3 regions of the Paenibacillus sp. CH40 genome follow, and region 2 is predicted to be linked to each of the others. Evidence: riboswitches for the same ligand, from Rfam matches in the RefSeq annotation. Region 2 holds a riboswitch; each other region holds the start of a gene.
What was found. Region 2 has a riboswitch for cyclic di-AMP ahead of NLX73_RS05170 (3D domain-containing protein). Riboswitches for the same ligand answer to the same signal wherever they lie in the genome.

Region 1 (4,277 bases), on a different contig from region 2:
GTCCTTGCCCCAAGCGCGTCATTACAAGACGGATTATAGTATTTATCGACAAAACTCTCTTTTTTGTTAAGTGCGAATTTCCGGTATAATAAGGTGATTATGTATTGAATAGCGAAACCATTGGAGGAAATGGCATGGGAGTAAAGCATGGGCGTGAGTATGAACAAATTTTGAACGATTTGACAGAGGCTGTGGGGCGCATCCCAGATAGCTATGAATTTTTTGAGATGGAAGCAGAAGATTGGGACAGGCTGGACCCGGCGGGACGTCAGGAAGTCAATGAAGCTTTGGCAGAAGACTTATTTTATGCACTGGGTACAGAGCCCACAATCACTGTAGGGAGTAGCGTTGTGATCTATGAGCCGGAGCAGCATCGCATCTATGTACTTATTGGGGACGAGGAGCTGACGTCAGTCCCTTTGATTTGAGGTCCGTCTTATGGATTTATCAACGGGGCCGTGGTAATATGTACACCAATATATCGTAGTTTTGGCCGTATTTAAGCGGTCGAAAGGCTTCCGTATAAACGGGGAGGAGTTCGTAACATGCCTTTTACACAAGAAGAGATTGAAGCACATCTGGAGAAACTGGAGGGCTGGGAACTGGAAGAAGGACGTTGGATCGTTCGAAAATATAATTTTTCCAGTTTTATGAAAGGGATTGCATTCGTGGATGAAGTTGCCGCTATATCTGAAGCATTCAATCATCATCCATTTATTACGATTGATTATAAGACCGTGACTCTGCGTTTGACCTCTTGGGACGACGGCGGTATTATGGCCGTGGATATTAAGGAAGCCCAACAATATAATGAAGCTTTTGAAAAAATGCGCAGCAGTCATTGAGCTTGTAATGATCTGTCGTATGATGATAAAAGCGCCTTCGCTATACAACATCGTGGTTGTATGCCGAAGGCGCTTTTATCATAGAATCTGGGTTGGGTGCTCGGGACGATATACCATACAATAAAATGGTTTTTTGCCATCAGGAGTCTGGCGTTCATAGGTATCTGTAAGCTCAAATCCAGCCGCCTTGTAGGCCCGGATAGCGCGCCCATTCCAAGTGAGCACCTCTAAATCAATTTCATTCTTCGGGTTGCGTCGTTGAGCTTCCTCTGCAATGGCACGGACAAAATCAGAGCCTTTGCCATGTCCGCACCTGTCAGGATGCATTCCAAGACCTAGCCGGGTCACACCGATCATAGGAAAATATTGAGCAAATCCTGTTAGCTTGTTCTCTTCATCCAGTACGGCAACATATTGCTCTTGGCGAAGCGTGGGACTTCCAAATTCGACTTCAAGCGCCTTCATTTGTTCCCAGGGGAGCCAACCGTATATGTTATAAGGTGGATCATAGTGCCACTCACAGATTGCAGCCGCTTGATGCTCGTCCATCGGTACGATCCGATAGTTGGATATTAAGGCCGGCATGTGTTCCATCCTCCTTTTACACAGGTACTTCAATCATTAACAACAGATTGTAGACAAGTTGCAGAGGAATGGCAAGCGTGTTTATTTCATACCTAAGTCGGGTATACATTCAATAAGAAGGAATTACTGCTCATATGCTCCCCCAGCGGTGACGGTAAAACCGACGATGTTCGCTACAATTGAAACCTTTTGAGGTCTCAGTTCGTCAGTAAAGATAATAATTGCTGATGTTGTGGACATAAAAAACCGCAATTCGATTCCGGCCAGAATCAAATTGCGGCTAGGGTTAGCTTGCTGTGCGTTAGTTATTCTACGTTATCGTCATCAGGAATGTCTGAAGCTACAGAATGGTAAGCGTCTGTGCTCATAATTCTTTTTGCACCGACATAGCGGTTAGCGTAATAATTTTCGTTCAGTGAGCTAACTACTACACCACGTGAAGTCGAGGAGTGGGCAAATTTCCCTTCACCTACGAAGATACCTACATGGGAAATGCCTCTTCCTGTGGTGTTGAAGAACACCAGGTCCCCAGGTCTCATTTCATCGCGGGATACAGAAGATCCCATTTTGAATTGTGATCCAGATTGATGCGGAAGTTTAATTCCCAGTTTGTTGTATACGTACATTGTGAAGCCGGAGCAATCGAATCCCTCGAGTGTAGTGCCTCCGCTTCTGTAGTTCGTTCCTTTGGCATCTTGGATGACCTGGTCCATCTTAGAGTCTGCATATGCACTGCCGCCACCGAATGTAAAAGATGTAAAGGCAATGGCAAGACCCATAGCTGCGATCGTTAGCTTCTTCTTCAAAAAAAATATACCCCTTCCAATGCCTGCGAGGTTAGCTTAAGGATTCGGTAGAAGGTTCCCCTATGACCACTCTGTTGCGAGATCAATTCACCCAAACTGGTTCCCCCGCTTCCTAGGTGCCAGGAATTAGGCTTAACTTAAGATGTGCACCTTGGAGAGCAGTATTCACAGAAACGTTATTTTTGAGATAAAGGTTACAATAAAGATTACAAAGTTGTTACTATCAGTTCACTGCGATTATTGTAACAAAGACGGCTGGCTTTGGCAAATGTTTCATTGCAAAAAGTTACAAAAAAAATCTGCTCCTAATGTCCCAGGAACAGATCTTGTTAACAGTATTCAGTTATGTGTCGTTTGCGCGGGTATGAATCAAGGTTTTTCGACAGACGGAAATGAAGTAAAAAAACATAAAGGCAGGGCTTAGCTTCTACTAGAGATATCGGTATGCCATAGTCTGTACTGCGAACTGATATGCCACAGCCTGACCAGACTAGTAACAAAATGATACGATTGCTGGAGAATGAGCGCCAGCATGCCAGTCCAAATCATCGCCACGGTGCCAAATAGACCGAAGACCAGCAGCACACAAGCACCGAGCAAAAGGGATATACCGACAGCTGGGAGGAGCTGGCGAAAGAAGGCGAGCAGGGACGATAGTATGGCGTGACCACCGACAGTACCCAGTTGCATATACAGGATGCACTGCCGAATGAACCATCCGTATGCCATCCATCCAATGACATAGGGCAATAAATGCAGCAGATAAGAGGAAGATTGAAGTGCTCCTGCTACAATAGGGTAGAGTCTCGGTACTACCCAAAAGGCGGGAAGCAGCAGCAGTCCCAACTCGATGGTGTAATACAACAGCGACGACATGCCATGGCGTTTCATACCCTTGAAAAAGGACAGGCTTTGCGGTTCAGTCGCATCGGTATGCAGACTTTGATATATTCCGGCTCTAATGAAGGGAGTGATCAGTATACGTAGTACAGTCGCCCCTAGTAGTATCCACAAATACACATGTACTTCCCGGCTGTCCATCAGAGCAATCTGACTCTCCATCCAAAATAAGGTCTGTCCCAGCTCGTTTTGACCCTGATCAGGATAACGGAGCAATAGCGGGATAACGGCAGACTGCACCAGCCGATAGAGAAACACCCCCCACAGTAGTCGATACAGAAATAAAATGATAACGATATAGAATCGTATGCGCACCAGCGCCCAGCCCTCTTTTATAACAGTCCGCATCTATAGACACCTCACCATGACAGACTTCCAAGCAGTGTCTCCAACAGCTTGGTTACACTTACACTCCAACGGGTTTGTTGCTTTTCGTCCAATTCGGCTTTTAGGCTATTGTTAATATGCTTGTTCTCCAGTGCAATGGTATATAGGGGATCAAGGGTTACATAGGAAACGGGAGAAGTACTTTTGATCCGAAAAGTTGTGCTTTTGCCCGCGCCGTCCCAAGCCTTGAATATCGTGGTACCATCCTTGAAGGTAAATTGGACAGGGATCTTGGGATAATCCGCCCCTTTTTTGCTGACCGTCACGACTGCTTCATATCCATTCTCCAGCTTGTGGTTTGTGATGTGATCCACTGAAAAGTCCGCCATCTGGCCGTCATATACATACTGTTCAAAATAGTGGCTCCATGAGCGTCCGGTGACTCTCTCCACGATACGTTGAAAATCCAGTGAGGACGGATGCTTAAATCGGTACGTCTGGACGTAGGTCCGCATAATGCGATCCATTTTTTTCATACCCACCTGACGTTCAATGCCCCGTAGTACCAGCTTGCCTCGAGAGTAGGCATTTTGCGCGTACTCAGCAGCTGAGCCGTACTTCCATGACTCACGGTTTAGCGGCTGTGGGGAGGCTACCTGTCCCGATTGTAATGGCAAGTTAGGGGTAAGCCCATATTCTTGCTCCATAAGCCGCTCCTCTGCATAGGAGGTGAAGCCTTCATCCAGCCACGGCTCCTCAAATTCATTATTGGCTACCATTCCGTAGAAATATTGATGTCCAATCTCATGAACTA
Region 2 (4,277 bases):
CAAAGATTTGGATGCGGAGATGGTCCCTGAGGACATGAGTTTTGACTCTTTGCTGCCTGCTTTGCAAAGTGGTCGTGTAGACTTGGTACTGTCCGGTATGACACCGACGGATGAGCGGAGAAAGAGCATTGATTTTTCAGATGTATATTATCGCTCCAAGCAAGTCATTATGGTACGCCCAGAGGATAAAGACAAATATCCTACGATGGATACTTTGAAAGGCGAGAAGATTGGGGCACAAAAAGGGAGTATTCAGGAAGAAATTGCTCAAAAAGTACCCAATGCCACTGTAACCTCACTGGACAAAATATCTGATCTGGTACTCCAGCTGCGGACCCAGCGTATCAACGCTGTTGTGATCGAAGATACGGTTGCTAAAGGATACACGTTAGATGGTACCGTAACACTTGCCAAGGCCGTGCCTGAGGATGCCGGAGCAGAAACAGCTGTAGGTATACGCAAGGGGAACGCAGAATTGCTTGCCTCTGTAAATAAAACGTTGGCTCGCCTGAAAGCGGACGGGTCGATTGAGAAGTTTTCCACAGAAGCGAGCGCGCTCTCTGCAGATCGACAGGTTTCTTCTAATAACATCGTAGATATTTTTTGGAAATACCGCAGTTTTTACGCTACGGGTATCGGCTACACTCTGTTGCTGTCTGCACTCGGAGTACTGTTTGGATTTATCATTGGTCTGATCGTATCCTTGCTGCGGATGAGTGGTATACGCATCATTGAGTGGTTAGGTACCACTTATGTGGAGATCCTGCGTGGCACACCTATGCTGGTACAACTTATGATCATTCACTACGGAGTTGCTTTGACGCTGGGTGTCAATTTTACCCCACTCCAGTCTGGTATAATCACATTGTCTCTGAATAGTTCAGCATATCTGGCTGAAATTTTCCGGGCAGGTATCCAGGCAGTAGACCGTGGACAGATGGAGGCTGCCCGTTCGTTGGGTATGGGACGCGGTAAAGCTATGCGTCATGTCATTTTGCCGCAAGCGTTTAAATCTATTTTGCCTGCTATCGGTAATGAGTTTATTACGATCATTAAAGAATCATCCATTATTTCGACCATTGGGATGGTGGATATTATGTATCAGGCCCAGGTCATTAAGAACATCACCTACGAAGGATTAAGTCCGTTCGTAATCGCAGCCGCTATTTATTTTGTAATGACATTCAGCTTGTCTAAGCTGCTGGGTTTATGGGAAAGGAAGTTGAGAGCCAGTGATCACCGTTAAACAACTGCGTAAATCGTTCGGTAAGAATGAAATTTTAAAAGGCATTGATATAGATATCGCCAAAGGTGAAGTCGTCGTCATCATCGGCCCCAGTGGTTCGGGGAAGAGTACGTTTTTGCGTTGTATGAATCTGTTGGAACAGCCTACAGACGGAGAGATTTTGTTTGAGGGCGAGCCAATTACAGCTCGTGGCCATAATATTAATGTAACCCGGGAGAAGATGGGGATGGTGTTCCAGCATTTTAATCTGTTCCCGCATAAAACAGTGTTGCAGAACCTGACACTTGCCCCAACACAGGTTAGAAGACAGTCAGGGAAGGAAGCGGAAAAAATTTCGCTAGAACTCTTGCGTACCGTAGGGCTTGAGGATAAGAAGAATACCTATCCGAACCAGCTATCTGGCGGTCAGAAGCAACGTATTGCGATTGCGCGTGCTTTGGCCATGCAGCCGCACGTAATGCTGTTCGATGAGCCGACTTCTGCATTGGACCCTGAAATGGTTGGAGAGGTTCTGGATGTAATGAAGAAGCTCGCCGAAGGCGGCATGACAATGGTAATCGTGACGCATGAAATGGGCTTTGCCCGCGAGGTAGGCGATCGAATCATCTTTATGGATAACGGTCAAATTGTGGAGCAAGGTACACCAGAGCAGGTATTTGGTACTCCAAGCCATGATCGCACCCGTGATTTTCTTGCCAAAGTATTGTAAGGAAGTGCTGATATAATCTATAAAAAAAGCCCTCCGTTTGACGGAGGGCTTTTTTTCTTTTTGTCACCATTTCCCCATACTTTCGTAACAAATATCGATTTCTTGATGACAAAATTGTAACGAGTATAGTATGATGTTCAAGGTTCCCAACATTTTCATGCGGATAAGGTTACAAAATTGTGATATTATGCAGTAAGCCAAAACTTACCGGGACAGCATGCGGTTATGACAAACGCTGAATGCTGGGTCCAAACTATGGGAAGTGCGGGGGACGTAACAACGGCAGTCATTCCGATACGTCATAAAGACGATGTGGAATATGCCTAGGGGTGAATTGCACAAGCATAGGGCTTCTCCTGAGTCCGAATCCGACAGCTAACTTCGCAGGCATAACAGAGGAGGTACATATCTTTGAAACATCTAAAACATATTGGTAAAACGATGAAATTTGCGGTGCTTGCCGCAGCTATTGCAGGGTTGGCACAGACAGCTGGAGTAGCGGATGCTGCTTCGCTTCACACTGCCAAAGAGGGCGATACCTTCTTTTTGCTTGCTCAACGTTATGGAGTATCGGTAGACGAGCTAACGAAGGCGAACCCAAACATTGCTTCCAACAATATATATGCAGGTCTGCAAATTAAGGTGCCTGGCGAAAAAAGTGTGAAGGCAGCTTCGGATTCGAAGCCGCAGCTTCTTACGGAGAAAGCACCAGCGAATGAGGGGCCAACGATTGAAGCGTGGGGCAAAACATTCAACTATAGCAAAATAGTTGACGTTAAGGCTTCAGCGTATTCTGCCGCAGCCGACGAGAATGGTAAATGGGGAGCAGTGGACTACTACGGCAATCCGCTTAAACTAGGTACGATTGCGGTAGACCCGAACGTCATTCCGATGGGCACGAAAGTGCTGGTTACAGGCTATTCCCACCCAGGTTTGCCGGATCATTCTTTTGTAGCTGTCGCTCGCGATCAGGGTAGCGCCATTACAGGAAAGCGGATTGATATCTTTATTCCTGGCAACAAATCATTTGTGAACGACTTTGGATTTCAAAATGTGAAGCTGTACGTTATTGATAAATAGCATTGTACGTATATACGGTTTAATTAAACATAATATATATTATGTAAACTTAATGTCTGTATCCTACCGCATATAACTAGGTCGGACTCTTATCAGGTCTTATCCATAAAAAAGGCTGTCTTGACGAGCAGAAAACTTCTGCTGGTAAGACAGCCTTTTTACGTTGCTTTAGCTTGCAGCTCAATCATAAACATATGGTTATTTCCGTTCCGATGTGTGGAGTAGCCGGGGGACTGTCACAAATTTGTATCCCTTAGCTTTTAGAGAGTGAATTAGGCCCGGCAGAGCTTGGACAGTGCCTTGCAAGTTGGAACTTTGACCTCCACCTGCGTGCATTAAAATAATAGAGCCAGGCCCGGTAGCTGGGATCACATTGCGCTGAATTTGTGTTTTACTTAATCCCTTCCAATCGAGAGAGTCTACATTCCAATTGACAATCATATAGCCATGACGACGTGCCCATTGGATTTGAGGCTCCGTGATTTCACCGTAGGGTGGACGAATCAACTTGGGGCGAAAACCTGCGCTTGCTTGTAAAATACGTTCTGTTTTTGTAATCTGGTTGCGAAAGCGTTCTGGTGTGGCCTTCCTAAAATCTGGATGAGTATAGGAATGGTTTCCTATAGCATGGCCTTCACGGATAATACGGCGTATGATCCCCGGATGCTTTTCCGCACGGTGACCGACGATGAAAAAGGTGGCTTTGATGCCATTGGCGTGTAATACGTCCAAAACTTGTGGCGTATACCTAGAATCGGGCACATCATCAAAGGTTAGGGCAATTTGGCGGGTGTGTGGGCCGCACATTTTAAAAATGTCTGCATGTTTTTTACGCAGCATTGCTAATGTAGGAGTTGCTCGATCTGTGCTCTGAAGTACAGAAGAAGCAACAGCTGCTTCCTTGGGATGGGGCGTTCCGGTGTTGGGAGGCGCATCCGCGTGAACGGGTAAACTTGAGAATGCTAGTAACAGTGCCAAGCATGGCAACACTCCCCTGTACGGCATATGTATCCCCCCCTTTCCGTGCAGTGGTACCAAGTGGTGCTCTCGACTATTATGTACCTGTCTTATTAAAAATATGCTGGTAACCAATGTTCGGCTCATAAACGACTGAAAAAGAAGTCCACGATGAAACGATTATCAATGAAGATGATGGAGCTAATCGTACATATTCTCTTAAACATGACCGAAAACAGGAGCATTTTCGCAAGTTTTAGCCTTACAACGAATTCGGTATACTGT
Region 3 (4,277 bases), on a different contig from region 2:
AGGATGCTTACCTGAATGTCATCACCAATAGCAACAATGCCACAATCGAAATTACGGATGCCCAGTGATCGCAACGAGTCTTCATCGGTAGCGTCCGCCACGACAGTATGTGTCAACATCTCACTCATACTGTCCACAACATCCTCATTCCGGTCAATGCCTAGCACCTCGCACCCCATATCCACCAATTGCAAAGCCAGGCTTGAGCCAAACCGCCCCAAGCCAATAACTACAAACTGCTGCGTTTTCATATCTACTCGAAAACTCCTTATCTGAATCAATTTCATAAATGAGGATTTTGCAAAAATCCCATAAGCGACTTCCAATGAAGAAGATATAGATCGAAATGATTTAGTTCGTCTATATCTTGACTTCGGAGCGACTGGTATCGAATTTTGCAAAATCCTGAAATGATTAAACCAACGAAATGTATATGAAATGATTCATCCTATAATCATTTTGCCTTCCGGATGACGATATAATTCTTTACCCTTTTTCGGCCCCAGTGCATAAGCTAGCGTGAGTGGCCCCAGTCTACCTGCAAACATCGTCAGGGTAATCACCAGCTTGCCTATGACTGTCAAATCAGGTGTAAGCCCCATCGACAGCCCCACCGTACCAAACGCAGACACCGTCTCAAACAAGATCATCAGAAAATGATGATCTTCGGTTGCCGACAAAATCATGGTCACCCCGATCACGAACAGCAACCCCAGCAGTGTAATGGTCAAAGCCTTGTAAATTCGTCCCTGCGCAAGTCGGTACTTGAACAGTACAATATCTTCCCGCCCCCGCAGCATCGAAATCACCGCTCCAATGAGCAGGGCGAATGTTGTGGTCTTAATCCCGCCTCCAGTGGAGCCAGGAGAAGCCCCGATAAACATAAGTATGATGATAAAAAACTGCGTAGCCTGCCGCAAGCCTGCAATGTCCAGCGTATTGGCACCTGCGGTACGGGGGGTAACGGACTGGAATAAAGATCCCAGCAGTTTACCACCCCAATCAAGCGAGCCGAGAGTCTTCGGATTCGTAAACTCAAATACAAAAATCACGAGCGTGCCGACTACAATCATAGCGCCCGTCATGCTGAGTACCACCTTGGTATGCAAGGACAGTCTCTTGCGCTTGCGATATTCTGCCAAGTCTGACATCACTACAAAACCAATGCCGCCAGAAATAATTAGAAACATTGCGGTAAAATTAACAATCGGATCATATACATAACCTGTCAAGCTGCGAAATTCACCGAATAAATCAAAACCAGCATTGTTAAACATGGAGATGGCATGCCAGATTCCAAAATAAATCGCCCTGCCTACGGGCATATCAAAGGACCAGCGAACCGAGAATATCGTAGCGCATACGCCTTCAATAACCAGTGAGTACAGTAATACCTTACGGATTAACCCGACAATTCCCTCTACAGAAGTCTGATTCATCGCTTCCTGCAAGATGAGACGCTCCCGCAAGGAAATCCGACGCTTGAACACCAGTGCAATCAAGGTAGCCATGGTCATAAAGCCAAGACCGCCGATCTGGATCAGCGCAACGATGACAACTTGACCAAAAGTGGTAAAAAAGAGGCCGGTATCCTTTACGACAAGCCCGGTTACACAGGTCGCAGAGGCGGCAGTAAACAAAGCGTCTATAAACGCAAGTGGCTTTCCTGTTGTATTGGAGATCGGCAGCATTAACAATAAGCTACCTATTAGAATGATAATGGCAAAGCCCGCAACGAATATCTGCGGTGGAGAAAGCCGAAGCCAGCTTGCATTGGGATTCATCTATTCATCACTTCTCTCCTAATCCTTAAAACTATAAAAACAGTGATTTAATACGGTGTAAGCTCGCTACGCGTTCCATTTGATCTTTCGATCGTCGTTGCCCCTGAATTTTTTGATTTTTCCAAACCTTAGTTAACTATAATTAGCATTCCCTGAATACAGGAAGAATGCATGTCAAGCACTACTCGGCCCCCTGTGCTATTGGCGGGCAGTAGCGAAGGGGGCAGAATTGTTCTGAAGAAGCGAAGCGTTTGCCTTTATCTCCGGATTTTAACCATTAGAGGGGGTATACAATAAAAAAATCCGGGGATAACAGCAATCGGAAGAATAATCTGCACCCGCAGCGGTCTAACCAATCCAAACACTTTTATACGCACAAAAAAAGACACCGGAAAACCGAGTGCCTGACTTGGTTCCTGCTCATAGCCTACGAGGTTAGCTGACGGATTCGGGCAGCACAGTATGCCCTATTTACACTTCCGATCCAGCAGGATCGGTTGTAAAATTCACCCCAGTAACATGGTTCCCCCGTTTTCCCATAGAAATTCGGCTCAACTGTATATCATTACCTATGTATTTCATAGGCATTGCCTCAAGATTATAATCCTTCTATATCCAGATCACAAAACCAATTTCGCCGAAAAAACGTGAAATTGGCTTTATTTTGCGAATGGGCATCGTTTAATCGCAGCTTATCTAATTTTATTGGAACTTTAAAGTGCTTTCACTCTATTTTCATGAATATCGCTGGTCTGTTGGCGGGAACCTGTGCAGTATGATATCTTTAATGGATGTTCTTATTTACAGATTAAGGAGGAAACTCATGAATCCTATCGGGAAACCGGTCGTGCTCACGGCCAACTTCAAAAAATTAGGCTTGCTGGGCGGGATTGGCCTGATTTGCTTTTTTATCTTTCAATTGCTTATTCCCTCGCTTAGCAATCCGAGTCCAGAATCAGTAATGAACGCAAAGGTCATCAGCAAACAAGAAGCGGTCATACACGCATTGGACTTCGCCCGCTCCGAGCTGGGCTATACTGAATCACAGCCTGAGGAGCCCGTCGTGACCTATCAGGCCGAAACAGATTTGTACGGTTATTTATCTAGAGAAAAACTGCTTCAACAGTACGACCGTACATGGAAAAAGAGTTACCCTTACGAAACCTTTCGGGTCGATCTGCCTGAATCCTCAGCGAAGAGTAAACTGCAAATTCATGTGGATTTATCCACTGGCAAGGTCGTTAGCTTTAAACGGATCACCTCCAATACCAATTACACACAGGCTGATATTTCTACGGATGAACAAGCACGTAATAGGCTTGTACGTGTGGCTGAGGACGGCATGACCCTCGAAGCCAAGGAGCAGGCGGCCGCAGTATGGGTCAAGCGCTTTGGCTTTAAGCCGTCGGATTTGAAGCTTGCGACCACTGAACAAGAAGGCGGATTAAAGTATACCGTAGACGATAAAAAAATCGGCGCCTCGGTACTTACACTGGCTTTTACTTTTGAAGACGGTGATGTTCGCTCCTTCACCCAAAGCTTTTCGGCCCCGTCGTCCTATACCGATTATATCGAAAAGCAAACATTTTGGGCGAATTGGATGACCTATGCGGGTTATGCCCTATTTAGCTTTGTGCTGGGTGTACTTGCCATTGTGTATGCGTCACTCACCCGACGACATACTTCATTTGTTCGTGGCATTGTTCTGTCCGTTATATACTTTATTGCTAGTATAGCTGGGACCATGAACATGCTGCCTTTATTGCAAGCAGAAGCAGGCGGTAAGGGCATGCTTATATTTCTTATGGTTTTCCAGATTGGTGTTACCTTTTTCATGGCTGTAGCGCTCTACTTCTCCTTGGTCGGCGGTGACGGGCTTATGCGTCAGGTTGGACTGAATGCATGGCCGCGTGCAAAAGAGCCGGGCTACGGGCTGTATGTGCTTCGCAGTATGTATGTTGGCTACTTGTGGGCCTTTATTTTACTCGGGGTACAATCCATCTTATTCTTTATACTGGAGCGCACATTTAATACATTTTCCACCACAGATGCCACGCAATCCCCTTACAATATGGCTTATCCATGGCTACTGCCGATTATGGCCTGGATGGCAGGTATTGGAGAAGAGACTGTCTACCGTCTGTTTGGTATTCCGATGGTCAAAAAAATAGTGAAAAACACTTTTGTTGCGTGTCTGATCACCACGCTGATTTGGGCACTGGGACATACGCTTTATCCGATCTATCCGGTGATTTCCAGACCTATTGAGCTGACTTTTCTTGGTTTGCTGTTCAGTTTTGTGTTCCTGCGTTACGGCTTTATTGCCGCCATGTTCAGCCACGTTATTTTTGACAGCATTCTAATGGGACTTAGTGTGATGAGTCTGGGAGACACTGTGAATGTGAGCGCTGGTCTATTCTGGATCTTACTTCCAGCCATCGTGGGTTACATCATTTATTGGTTTAGTCCTAAAAAGCCAAATCGAATTATGTT

Region 1: it holds a riboswitch for cyclic di-AMP, as region 2 does, so the genes downstream of both, NLX73_RS23780 (C40 family peptidase) here and NLX73_RS05170 (3D domain-containing protein) in region 2, are expected to answer to the same signal.
Region 3: it holds a riboswitch for cyclic di-AMP, as region 2 does, so the genes downstream of both, NLX73_RS16505 (TrkH family potassium uptake protein) here and NLX73_RS05170 (3D domain-containing protein) in region 2, are expected to answer to the same signal.

The regions. Positions count from the first base shown of each region.
Region 1 covers NZ_JANAVQ010000013.1:44,540-48,816, reverse strand. Annotated here, with positions in the region: gene NLX73_RS23795 (hypothetical protein) at 135-428, shown strand; gene NLX73_RS23790 (4a-hydroxytetrahydrobiopterin dehydratase) at 546-845, shown strand; gene NLX73_RS23785 (GNAT family N-acetyltransferase) at 924-1,430, opposite strand; gene NLX73_RS23780 (C40 family peptidase) at 1,736-2,236, opposite strand; cyclic di-AMP (ydaO/yuaA leader) riboswitch at 2,242-2,379, opposite strand; gene NLX73_RS23775 (hypothetical protein) at 2,657-3,484, opposite strand; gene NLX73_RS23770 (M1 family metallopeptidase) at 3,496-4,277, opposite strand, start outside.
Region 2 covers NZ_JANAVQ010000001.1:1,173,599-1,177,875, forward strand. Annotated here, with positions in the region: gene NLX73_RS05160 (ABC transporter substrate-binding protein/permease) at 1-1,246, shown strand, start outside; gene NLX73_RS05165 (amino acid ABC transporter ATP-binding protein) at 1,233-1,955, shown strand; cyclic di-AMP (ydaO/yuaA leader) riboswitch at 2,186-2,360, shown strand; gene NLX73_RS05170 (3D domain-containing protein) at 2,367-3,035, shown strand; gene NLX73_RS05175 (polysaccharide deacetylase family protein) at 3,234-4,040, opposite strand.
Region 3 covers NZ_JANAVQ010000005.1:126,317-130,593, reverse strand. Annotated here, with positions in the region: gene NLX73_RS16510 (potassium channel family protein) at 1-251, opposite strand, end outside; gene NLX73_RS16505 (TrkH family potassium uptake protein) at 444-1,784, opposite strand; cyclic di-AMP (ydaO/yuaA leader) riboswitch at 2,194-2,346, opposite strand; gene NLX73_RS16500 (CPBP family intramembrane glutamic endopeptidase) at 2,608-4,277, shown strand, end outside.